Regions from separate parts of the Streptomyces sp. NPDC044064 genome, predicted to be linked through region 1. Evidence: riboswitches for the same ligand, from Rfam matches in the RefSeq annotation. Region 1 holds a riboswitch; each other region holds the start of a gene.
What was found. Region 1 has a riboswitch for cyclic di-AMP ahead of AC07DS_RS41780 (M23 family metallopeptidase). Riboswitches for the same ligand answer to the same signal wherever they lie in the genome.

Region 2: another riboswitch for cyclic di-AMP. It lies ahead of AC07DS_RS13010 (transglycosylase family protein); the one in region 1 lies ahead of AC07DS_RS41780 (M23 family metallopeptidase).
Region 3: another riboswitch for cyclic di-AMP. It lies ahead of AC07DS_RS00655 (C40 family peptidase); the one in region 1 lies ahead of AC07DS_RS41780 (M23 family metallopeptidase).

What each region holds. Positions count from the first base shown of each region.
Region 1 is NZ_JBWKFN010000041.1:45,208-48,473, forward strand. Features, by position in the region: gene AC07DS_RS41765 (dihydrofolate reductase family protein) at 1-147, shown strand, start outside; tRNA gene AC07DS_RS41770 (tRNA-Met) at 213-286, shown strand; gene AC07DS_RS41775 (PP2C family protein-serine/threonine phosphatase) at 487-1,689, shown strand; cyclic di-AMP (ydaO/yuaA leader) riboswitch at 1,930-2,087, shown strand; gene AC07DS_RS41780 (M23 family metallopeptidase) at 2,097-3,125, shown strand; gene AC07DS_RS41785 (aldo/keto reductase) at 3,242-3,266, shown strand, end outside.
Region 2 is NZ_JBWKFN010000006.1:334,623-337,888, forward strand. Features, by position in the region: gene AC07DS_RS13000 (cytochrome P450 family protein) at 1-232, shown strand, start outside; gene AC07DS_RS13005 (transglycosylase family protein) at 429-1,472, shown strand; cyclic di-AMP (ydaO/yuaA leader) riboswitch at 1,656-1,824, shown strand; gene AC07DS_RS13010 (transglycosylase family protein) at 1,829-2,518, shown strand; gene eno (phosphopyruvate hydratase) at 2,892-3,266, shown strand, end outside.
Region 3 is NZ_JBWKFN010000001.1:133,077-136,342, forward strand. Features, by position in the region: gene AC07DS_RS00650 (DUF1996 domain-containing protein) at 1-1,323, opposite strand, end outside; cyclic di-AMP (ydaO/yuaA leader) riboswitch at 1,654-1,825, shown strand; gene AC07DS_RS00655 (C40 family peptidase) at 1,836-3,266, shown strand, end outside.

The DNA of each region.
Region 1 (3,266 bases):
CGGGTGGTCACGGCCTGGCGGGAGCCGGACACCTTCGTGACGGCGGCGGACGGGACCGGGGCGCTGCAGAGCGCGGGCGTGGCGGCCGTGGTGCTGCCGGAGTACGAGGCCCTGGCGAAGGAGCCGAACGCCCACCTGCTGTCCTGAGCGACACCTCGCGGATACCTGTGTGCATCGTGTCCTGCGGATGGCGTATGCTTGAGACACAACGACGCGGGGTGGAGCAGCTCGGTAGCTCGCTGGGCTCATAACCCAGAGGTCGCAGGTTCAAATCCTGTCCCCGCTACTGAAGGCTCAGGGCCGGAATCCAGCAATGGATTCCGGCCCTGAGTGTTTCCCGGCGTTCCCCGGCGGAACGCAGGGCATCCCTCTGCGGAACGCAGAGTGGCATGCGTCACAGTCGGTCATCCGCTCGGTCCACAGCAGTCGCCCGCCCTTTCCGCTCCAGCCACGCTGGACGCAGGTCAAGGACACGGGAGACGAGCAGTGCGCCCTGGTGAGCTGGAGGAGAGCCCGTACGCCTGGGCCGACGGCCGACTCCCGGGTGAGCCCGCCCCGGACCCAGGCCCGGGCGCGGACCGCGCACCCCTGCCACCGGACGGACGCCGCGTCCGCCCGCCCACCCCGCGCGCCCTGGCCCGCGCCCTGCCCGCCCTCCTGATCGCCGCCGGGATCGGGTACGACCTGCTCACCCCGCGCGCCTTCACCGCCGTGCCCTTCTTCACGGCCGCCCCGCTGATCGCCGCGCCCCTGTCCTCGCTGCGCACCACGCTCCTCACCGGCCTCGCCGCCCTGGCGGCCACCGTCGTCGTCCGCACCCAGTTCGATCCCGACATGGACGTGCACACGATCACCGAGGTCGTCACCGTGGCCACGGTCGCCGTGCTGGCCGCCGCCATCAACCGTGTCCTGCGCCTCGGCGACCGGCGGCTCGCCTCCGCCCGGGAGATCGCCGAGGCCGCCCAGCGGGCCGTCCTGCCCGAACCGGACGACCGCATCGCCGGCTTCGACATCGCGGCCCGCTACGAGGCGGCGCAGGAGGACGCCTTCATCGGCGGTGACCTGTACGCGGTGCAGGACAGCCCGCACGGGGTGCGGCTGGTCGTCGGGGACGTGCGCGGCAAGGGCATGGGTGCGGTCGCCGCCGTCGCCGTGGTCATCGGGGCGTTCCGGGAGGCCGCCGAGCAGGAGGCCACGCTGGAGGCGGTGGCCGCGCGGCTGGAGCGGGCGCTGGCCCGCGAGGGCACCCGGCGGGACGGGATCGACGCCTTCGAGGGCTTCACCACCGCCGTCCTCGCCGAACTCCCGCACGGTGGCAACGGCGACGGTGTGGTCCGGATCGTCAACCGCGGCCACCCGCCACCGTTGCTGCTGCACGAGGACGGCACCCTGCGCACGCTGGCCGTGCGCGAACCCGCGCTGCCGCTCGGCATGGCGGATCTCGGCCGGTGGCCCGACCGCGCGACCGAGTCCGGCTTCCCGAGCGGTGCCACCCTGCTGCTCTACACGGACGGCCTGTCCGAGGCCCGCGACGTCCACGGCCGCTTCTACGACCCGCTGCGCCGGCTCGCCGGACGCCGCTTCCCGGACCCTCGCTCCCTGCTCGGCCGCCTCGCCGCGGAGGTGCGCCGGCACTCCGGGGGCGGGATGGCGGACGACATGGCGCTGCTGGCCGTACGGCGACCCTGACACCCTGCGGTATCACCCACGGTGATCGGACGGACGCCCTCCGCATAACATCTGAGACACCATCAAAACTGCCGAGACTCCTGGACGTCGGTCAACTCGCCCGTTTTCCACCGGTCGTGACGCCTAAGTCCGCCCTGAAATCCGTTAATGATCAAGCAGAACGGCTTGGAATCTGACGTCCGGGTCTATTAACGTTCGATAACGCAGCGCGGTCGTCCCAGCCGTCACAAGAGGCGGCTCCGTGCGCACGCGCCGAATCCCGCAAGGGAACCGGGGAACCACCACCTTGGGGTGAATCACGCGGATGCCGCCGTGGAAGCACGGCAGGTATACGCGCGTAGGAGACCTTCCTGCTCCGAACCCGTCAGCTAACCCGGTAGGCGGAGGAAGGAAAGGAGTGCGCCTTCGTGGCGTCCAACCGGCCTGCCCCAGAAGCCCCGTTCATGCCGAGCGAGACCGAGACGTTCAGTTACTTCGGCGCTCAGCGCACCGACGAGGGCCCCTGGGAAGAGTGGAACCCCACCGAGGAGTCCATACGGCCGGTACGCGGTCGGCACCGCGTCGCGAAGCAGCGCGGCGGCGGACTCGCCCGCAGCTCCACGGTCCTCGGCGTCGGTGTCATCGCCGCCGTCGGCGCGGGCGGCATGGCCAGCGCCCACACCGGCAAGCCGCCGGTCTCCATCTCCATGCCCGACCTGGACTCTGTCGGCTCCCTGTTCGACGGCGGCTCCTCCGACGCGTCCAAGGCCACCACGGCCTCGCTGAGCAACGTCGGCACGACCGACGCCGACAGCGACCAGGGCGACGCGGGCGAGGCCCTGCGCAACCGCATCATGGCCCAGGCCGAGCAGCAGCAGAGCAAGGCCGACATCAAGGCCACCGCGGTGGCGGCGGCCGCCGCCGAGAAGCAGGCCGCCGACGCGGCCGCCAAGGCGCAGAAGGCCGCCTCGGCCAAGGCCGCCGAGGCCAAGAAGGAGGCCGAGGCCGCGGCCAAGAAGAAGGCCGAGGAAGAGCGCCTGGCCGAGCTGGCCAAGCAGTACAAGCTCCCGGTCGTCTCGTACACGATCACCGGCACCTTCGGCCAGCCCGGATCGATGTGGTCCTCCGGCTACCACACCGGCCTCGACTTCGCCGCGCCCACCGGCACCCTCATCAAGGCCATCCACAGCGGCACCATCACCCAGGCGGGCTGGGCCGGCGCCTACGGCTACCGCACCGTCCTCACCCTGGACGACGGCACCGAGCTGTGGTTCTGCCACCAGTCCTCGATCGGTGTCTCCGTCGGTCAGAAGGTCAGCACCGGCGACGTCATCGGCCGTGTCGGTGCCACCGGCAACGTCACCGGCCCGCACCTCCACCTGGAGGTCCACCCGGGCGGCCAGGCCACCGGCATCGACCCGATGACGTGGCTGCGCGGCAAGGGCCTCACCCCCTGAGCGGCCCGCGGGCCCGTTCCTGACCCACCCCTCATCCGGTCCCCGGCCCACCTGTTCACATCCCGTTCGCAGCAATTCCGGAATGGGTGGGACGGCAGTGATCGTTGAACTGAAGCATGAACGGCTCTCATGCTTCCCTGC
Region 2 (3,266 bases), on a different contig from region 1:
CGTCCTGGACCTGTCCCGCCGGGACAACCAGCACCTCGGGTACGGCCACGGCATCCACTACTGCCTCGGCGCCCCGCTCGCCCGTCTGGAGGGCCAGAACGCGCTCGGCACCCTCCTCACCCGCCTGCCCGACCTGCGGCTCGGGGCGGACCCGGCCGAGCTGCGCTGGCGCGGCGGGCTCATCATGCGGGGCCTGCGCACCCTCCCCGTGGAGTTCACGCCCGTTCCCTGAGTGCGGCTCGAACGGGCCGGACGCGGGCAGAGGTTCGCCCGGTCGAACATGACAGGCACTCTCTTCTGTGATCTTCACGTGATCTGCGCGGCATTAACTTGTGACAAGTGATCGTCTGCCTATACGTTCACTCATCAGCGTGGCCCCCGAGTTCCATCGGCCACGCCGGCCCCGCTGTCGCACGAAAGGCTTCCGCATGCTCTCCGGGAACGGTCGTCACCGTCGCCCCCGTCAGGCTCCGGCCCTCCTCGTCGCGGCCGGCGTGACCGGCTCCGCCATCGCCATCCCGCTCCTCGGCGCGGCCAGCGCCAACGCGGCCGACGGCACCACGTGGGACAAGGTGGCCGAGTGCGAGAGCGGCGGCTCCTGGAGCGCCGACACCGGCAACGGCTACTACGGCGGCCTGCAGATATCCCAGGACGACTGGGACAAGTACGGCGGCACGACGTACGCCTTCAGCGCCGACCAGGCCAGCCGTTCGCAGCAGATCGCCGTCGCCGAGAAGATTCTCGCCGACCAGGGCACCACTCCCTGGGCCACCTGCGCCCTGCTCTCCGGCATGACCTCGAAGTCCGGCTCCGTGGACGTCGACACGGGCGTCTCGGGCTCCGACTCGGGCTCCGGTCACTCCGGTGACTCCTCCAAGTCCTCGGACTCGTCCAGCTCGGACGACAACTCCGACTCCGACGAGAATTCCGACTCGTCCGGACTGCCGGATTCGCCCTCCTCGTCACCCTCGTCCGACTCCTCCTCGGATGCGAAGGGCAAGCCGTCCCCGAGTGCCGACAAGGGTGCCGACTCCAAGGGTTCCAGCAAGGGTGCAGACACCCCCAAGTCCGACAAATCCGCATCGCCCGGGTCGGGGCAGGCTCAGGATGGCGAGTCCGTCACCACGGATCCCGCAACGGAGGACTCGGACAATTCGTGGCAGACCAGCAGCTCTTGGAGCCTGGTCGACACCGGCGCCCTCGGCAGTGGCGGGCGCCACCGCGGTGGCAGTGCGGATGAAAGTGCGGCAAACGGACAGAATGACGCCCCGTCGGGCCGTCACGCCGGCCGAGAGGCGGGCACCTACGTCGTCCACGAGGGCGACACCCTCGTCTCCATCGCCGACTCCCTTGACCTCGACGGCGGATGGCACGCGCTCTACGCCGAGAACAAGAAGGCCATCGGCGCCGACCCGAACCACATCAGTGCCGGTCAGACCCTGAAAGTCGGTACCGAAAAGGGCGACGAGTAGCGGGAGTTGACGCCCCGCTTCGCTCACTAATGTCCGTTTTGGTGAAAGTGTGGGATGAGTCTCAGAAGCCCTGATCGTCTTTGAAATTCCGCCGATCGCCTGTCTACGGTCAAGGCCGCTCGTCACCACGAGCCCCGGCATCCGCAACGCCGAGTCCTGCCAGCGGTCGCCCGGGAACAGTCGTCGCGTCATGCGCCGTAGGCAGGAGCGGGGGACCCAAGGTAAGCGCCAGGAACGGCAGTTGATGCCGGCACTGGCTTGGGGTGAAGCCGCGTCCCGTGAGGGTCGCGGCCGGGCAACTCAACCGGCCCGAATCCGACAGCTCACCTCGCAGGCGTCGGTGAGGGGATCGATCCATGCTGTTTTCCGGCAAGGGCAAGCACCGTCGTCCGTTCAAGGCCACCCGTGCCATCGCGCTCGCCGGTGTCACCGGCGCCGTCGTCGCCGCCCCGCTGATGGCGGCCGGCAACGCCTCCGCCGCCACCGCCTCCGAGTGGGACGCGGTCGCCCAGTGCGAGTCCGGCGGCAACTGGTCGATCAACACCGGCAACGGCTACTACGGCGGCGTGCAGTTCTCCGCCTCCACCTGGGCCGCCTACGGCGGCACGGCCTACGCCGCCCGCGCCGACCTGGCCACCAAGCAGCAGCAGATCACCGTCGCCGAGAAGGTCCTCGCCTCCCAGGGCAAGGGTGCCTGGCCGGTCTGCGGCACGGGCCTGTCGAGCACCCCGTACAGCGGTACCGCGGCGGCCCCGTCGAGCGGCAGCTCCTCGAAGACCACCACGACCACCACCCGCGCCGCCGAGCCGCAGGCCGCCTCCCGCTCCGCCGAGCGTCCGGCCGCGAGCCAGACCGTCACCACCCCGACCGGCAAGAAGGTCAAGAAGGGCGACGGCGAGTACAAGGTGGCCAAGGGCGACACCCTCAGCACGATCGCCGAGAAGCACAAGGTCAAGGGCGGCTGGAAGAAGCTGTTCGAGCTGAACAAGGACATCGTCCAGGACGCGAACCTCATCTACCCGGGCCAGCAGCTGCACCTGAAGTGACACCTGGCTCCCACCGGAACCACAGTGCTCTCACAAGGCCTGCCCCCAATCTGAAGGCCTCGTGAGGGGCATCCCCCCGTCCCCACGGGCTCCCCGCCCCGGCGCGTTTTCCCCCGTACGCGCCGGGGCGGGGTTGTTTGTGTCCCCAGCCTGCTCCCCGCCCCGATTCCTCTCCGTCTTCCCGCCCGTTTCCCACTCTTCGGCCGGGCCTCATCCACAGGCCTCTTTGTTCCGAGCCTGAACAATAGGTACGGTCTCCCTGTTCCTACCTGTCCACGGGACGGTCGGTCGGTGGCCGAAGCCCCCGGGACGGTTAGGCTCTAGGCGCAAGGCACACAAGCCCCGCACAACCAGCGTCACATCCACGAAGGAGATGCTCGTGCCGTCCATCGACGTCGTCGTAGCCCGGGAAATCCTGGACTCCCGAGGCAACCCCACGGTCGAGGTCGAGGTCGGCCTCGACGACGGCAGCACGGGTCGTGCCGCCGTCCCGTCCGGCGCCTCCACCGGTGCCTTCGAAGCCATCGAGCTGCGCGACGGTGACCCGAACCGCTACCAGGGCAAGGGTGTCGAGAAGGCCGTCCTCGCCGTCATCGAGCAGATCGGCCCGGAGCTGGTCGGCTACGACGCCACCGAGCAGCGCCTGATCGACCAGGCCATGTTCGACCTGGACGCCACCGACAACAAGGGCTCCCTCGGCGCCAACGCCATCCTCGGCGTCTCCCTCGCCGTGGCCCACGCCGCCTCC
Region 3 (3,266 bases), on a different contig from region 1:
CTGCTCGGGGAAGGAGTCCACCGCGAAGAACGGCACCGTCCGCCCGCCGTCGTCCAGGCTCGGCGCGGCGACGTCGTAGACGATGCGCTGGACCAGCTGCGGGATCGCCCGGAAACCCTCGGGACAGGCGCCGTCGGGGCCGGCGAAGGCCACGTGGGTGCGGTGGTTGGCGCTGTCGATGTTGCGGCCGTCCCAGCAGCTCTGGAAGTGGAAGGTGCGCACCACGTCGCTGCCGGACGGACACAGCGGGTACTTGTCCTTCAGCTGCCGGTCCTCGAAGCCGGTGCAGCTCCATGAGGCGTTGGCGTTGGTGGGGCCGTTGACGAAGGCCTTGGCGTCGCCGGTGATGATGCGCAGCAGGCGCGGCATCTCGGTGACCTTGCCGCGCGGGCTGCCCACGAAGGTCAGCGTCACCTGCTTGGCCGTGACGATCTGGCCCGCGTTGCCCTCCGTGCCGCCGCCCGGGGCGCCGGCGTCCCGTTCCTGCTTGCCGTTCTGCAGCCGCAGCACCGGCCAGTAGTACGTGGACTTGTCGCCCTGGTCCACACAGCTGGTCTGGGCGTTGGCCAGGACGTCGTCGCTGGCGAAGGCGTTGTTGGACTGGTTGCCGATGTAGTCGTGGAAGTGGTGGGCGCCGTTGGAGACGCCGGGTGCGACGATCACGTTGTCCGAGTTGAACAGGCCGCCCGCGTTGACACCGCACTCGGAGGTGAACGTGCCGCGCGAGGCGTCGTCCTGCTGGGGCGGGTTCGGCACGTTCGGCTGTACGGAGGTGATGTCCGCGTAGTCGGAGGCGACGGGGCCGTTGCCGCCCTGGCCGGCACCGTTCTGGCCCTGGCCGGAGCCCTGCTGGGCTCCGTCGCTCGGGGCGGCGCTGCCCTGGCCGGCGTTGCCGGTGTCACCGCCCGCACCGTCCTGGGCGGGGCGCAGGGTGCAGGCGGCGAGGGACTCCAGTCCTTCCGGCCGGTCGCCCGCCTGGTCGATGGCGGCGGCGATCCGCTCGATCGTGGCCGACCGCTTCTCCTTCAGCGGGTTCATGATGGGCTCGTCCGCGGCCGTGGGGTCCTGGCGCACGGACTCGGCCGACGCCTGAAGTTGCTGGTACGCGGCCGCTGTCTGCTGGTCCAGCTGGGCGAGTTCACGGTCGACGGCCTCACGGGCGTCGTCCGGCACCGTCGTCAGGCGGCTGCCGACGTCCGGGCAGTCGATCGTGGCCATGCCCGCGGAGCGGACCTGTCCGGTCGCGTCGGTGCCGCCGCCCCATGTGCCCTCGGTGGCCGAGGCGTAGACATTCGCCGCGACGAGCCCGCCTCCGCCCAGCATCAGGGCGACCGCTGCGAAGGTCGCGCGTCGTGCACGGGTCGGGCGTCTGCGCGTGTTGCGTCCCACGGAAGTACCTCTGAGTCTGTCGAGCGGCTCGCATGGAAATCCCCCGCCCCATACGGATCCGAGCGCCCGAGTGTTCAGGCGTCCCGAGAATTCATCAGAATCTCATAGGCACCGTGCCACCCAGAGGGTGAGTCATCTCGAATGCCAAGACGAACATCACATATCTGTATCGGACATTACGCACTTCAACCTTCACACGGGCCACACAAATTGGCTAGGTTGACGGCCAGGCCGCACGGCTCCCCCGGCGAACCGCGCCGGGCCGCGTGGCCTCCGCCGAATCCGGTGCACCGTGGAGTGCGACCGGAACCGGGGACCCGACCGACTTCGGGGTGAATCGGCCAACGCCCTTGCAGGCGAAGGCCGTAGGGCACGCCTTCCGGAACCGACCGCCCGAACCCGACAGCTGACTCGGTAGGCGGAGCACGGAAGGAGTGCGTCCCTTCATGGCGACGGACAGCCGCGACGAGGTCCGGCAGCGGATCAACTCCCTCTACGACCGGGCCGAGGTCGACACGGGGAACTTCAACGCGACACGGGCCATGGCGGGGGCGACACGGACTCGTGGTGTTCCGCTGGCCAAGCGGCCGGAGCGGCGCTCGGATCCGGCGCTCGACGAGGTGGCCAAGGAGTGGTTCGATGGGGCGCGGGCCAAGCTCGGCCCCTCCGTACCCGCGGTCCTGCCGGCGGACCGGATGCCCGACCGGCCGGCCACCCCGGCCCGTTCCTCGGACCGCGGCGGCGGCGATCGCCCCGGTGGTGACCGGGAGGCGCCGCGACGCGGTCTGCCGGAGCTGCCCGCCGGACCCTCGGGGCGGACGGATGCCCGTGCGCTGCCGGAGCTGCCGAGTGGGGCCGTAGCCGAGCTGACCGCTCGGTCCGTCCCCGAACTTACGAGCCGCGCCGTTCCCGAACTGACCAGCCGGGCCATGGAAGCAGCGGGCGACCGCACCGCGCTGGAACTCCCCGGCCGAGCCGCTGCCGAGCCGCCGAGCCGGGCCATGCTGGAACCGGCGGGCCGTACCTCGGCGCAGCCGGCCGCCCTGCCTCTCCCCGCCGCCCCGGCGGCCCCGCAGCAGGAGCCCCGGGCACTGCCCGCCCCCGCCGCGGGGTCCCGGCGGCCCGCCCCGGCGGCCTCCAAGGCGGAGAACCGGCGCAAACTCGCCGCGGCCCGGGACGTGTTGTCCCGCGGCAACGCCCTGGGCCCCGCAGCCGCCACGCCGGACGCCCTGGGCGCCGCGGGGGGCCAGGCGTCGCAGCCGGCCGAGGACCAGTGGCGCGCACCGCAGTGGGCGGCACCCGGTGTGTTCCCGGCACAGGATGCGGCCGGCTCGCTCGGCGCGGCCGCGCTTCCTGCGGGCACCGAGCCCTACAACCGCCCGGCCACGACGGCCCCTCTGCCCGACACGGGCTCCTTCGCCACGCCACTGCCCGCAGGCCTTCAGCCCGACACCGGGTCCTTCGCGGCGCCACTTCCGGCCGCCACCAGCGCCTTTGCCTCCCCCCTCCCCACCGACACCGGGTCCTTCGCCGCACCGCTTCCGGCCGACACCGGGTCCTTCACCGCACCCCTCCCCACCGACACCGGCGCCTTCGTGGCGCCTCTCCCCACCGACACCGGGGCCTTCGCGGCACCCCTTCCGACCGACACCGGCGCCTTCGCCTTCCCCCTCCCCACCGACACCGGGTCCTTCGCCGCACCACTTCCGACCGACACCGGCGCCTACGCCGCGCCGCTTCCGGCCGACGCCGGCGCCTTCGCCTTCCCCCTCCCCACCGACACCGGGTCCTTCGCGGCACCCCTTCCGACCGACACCGGCGCTTTCGCCGCGCCGCTTCCGGCCGACACCGGATCCTTCGCCTTCCCCCTCCCCACC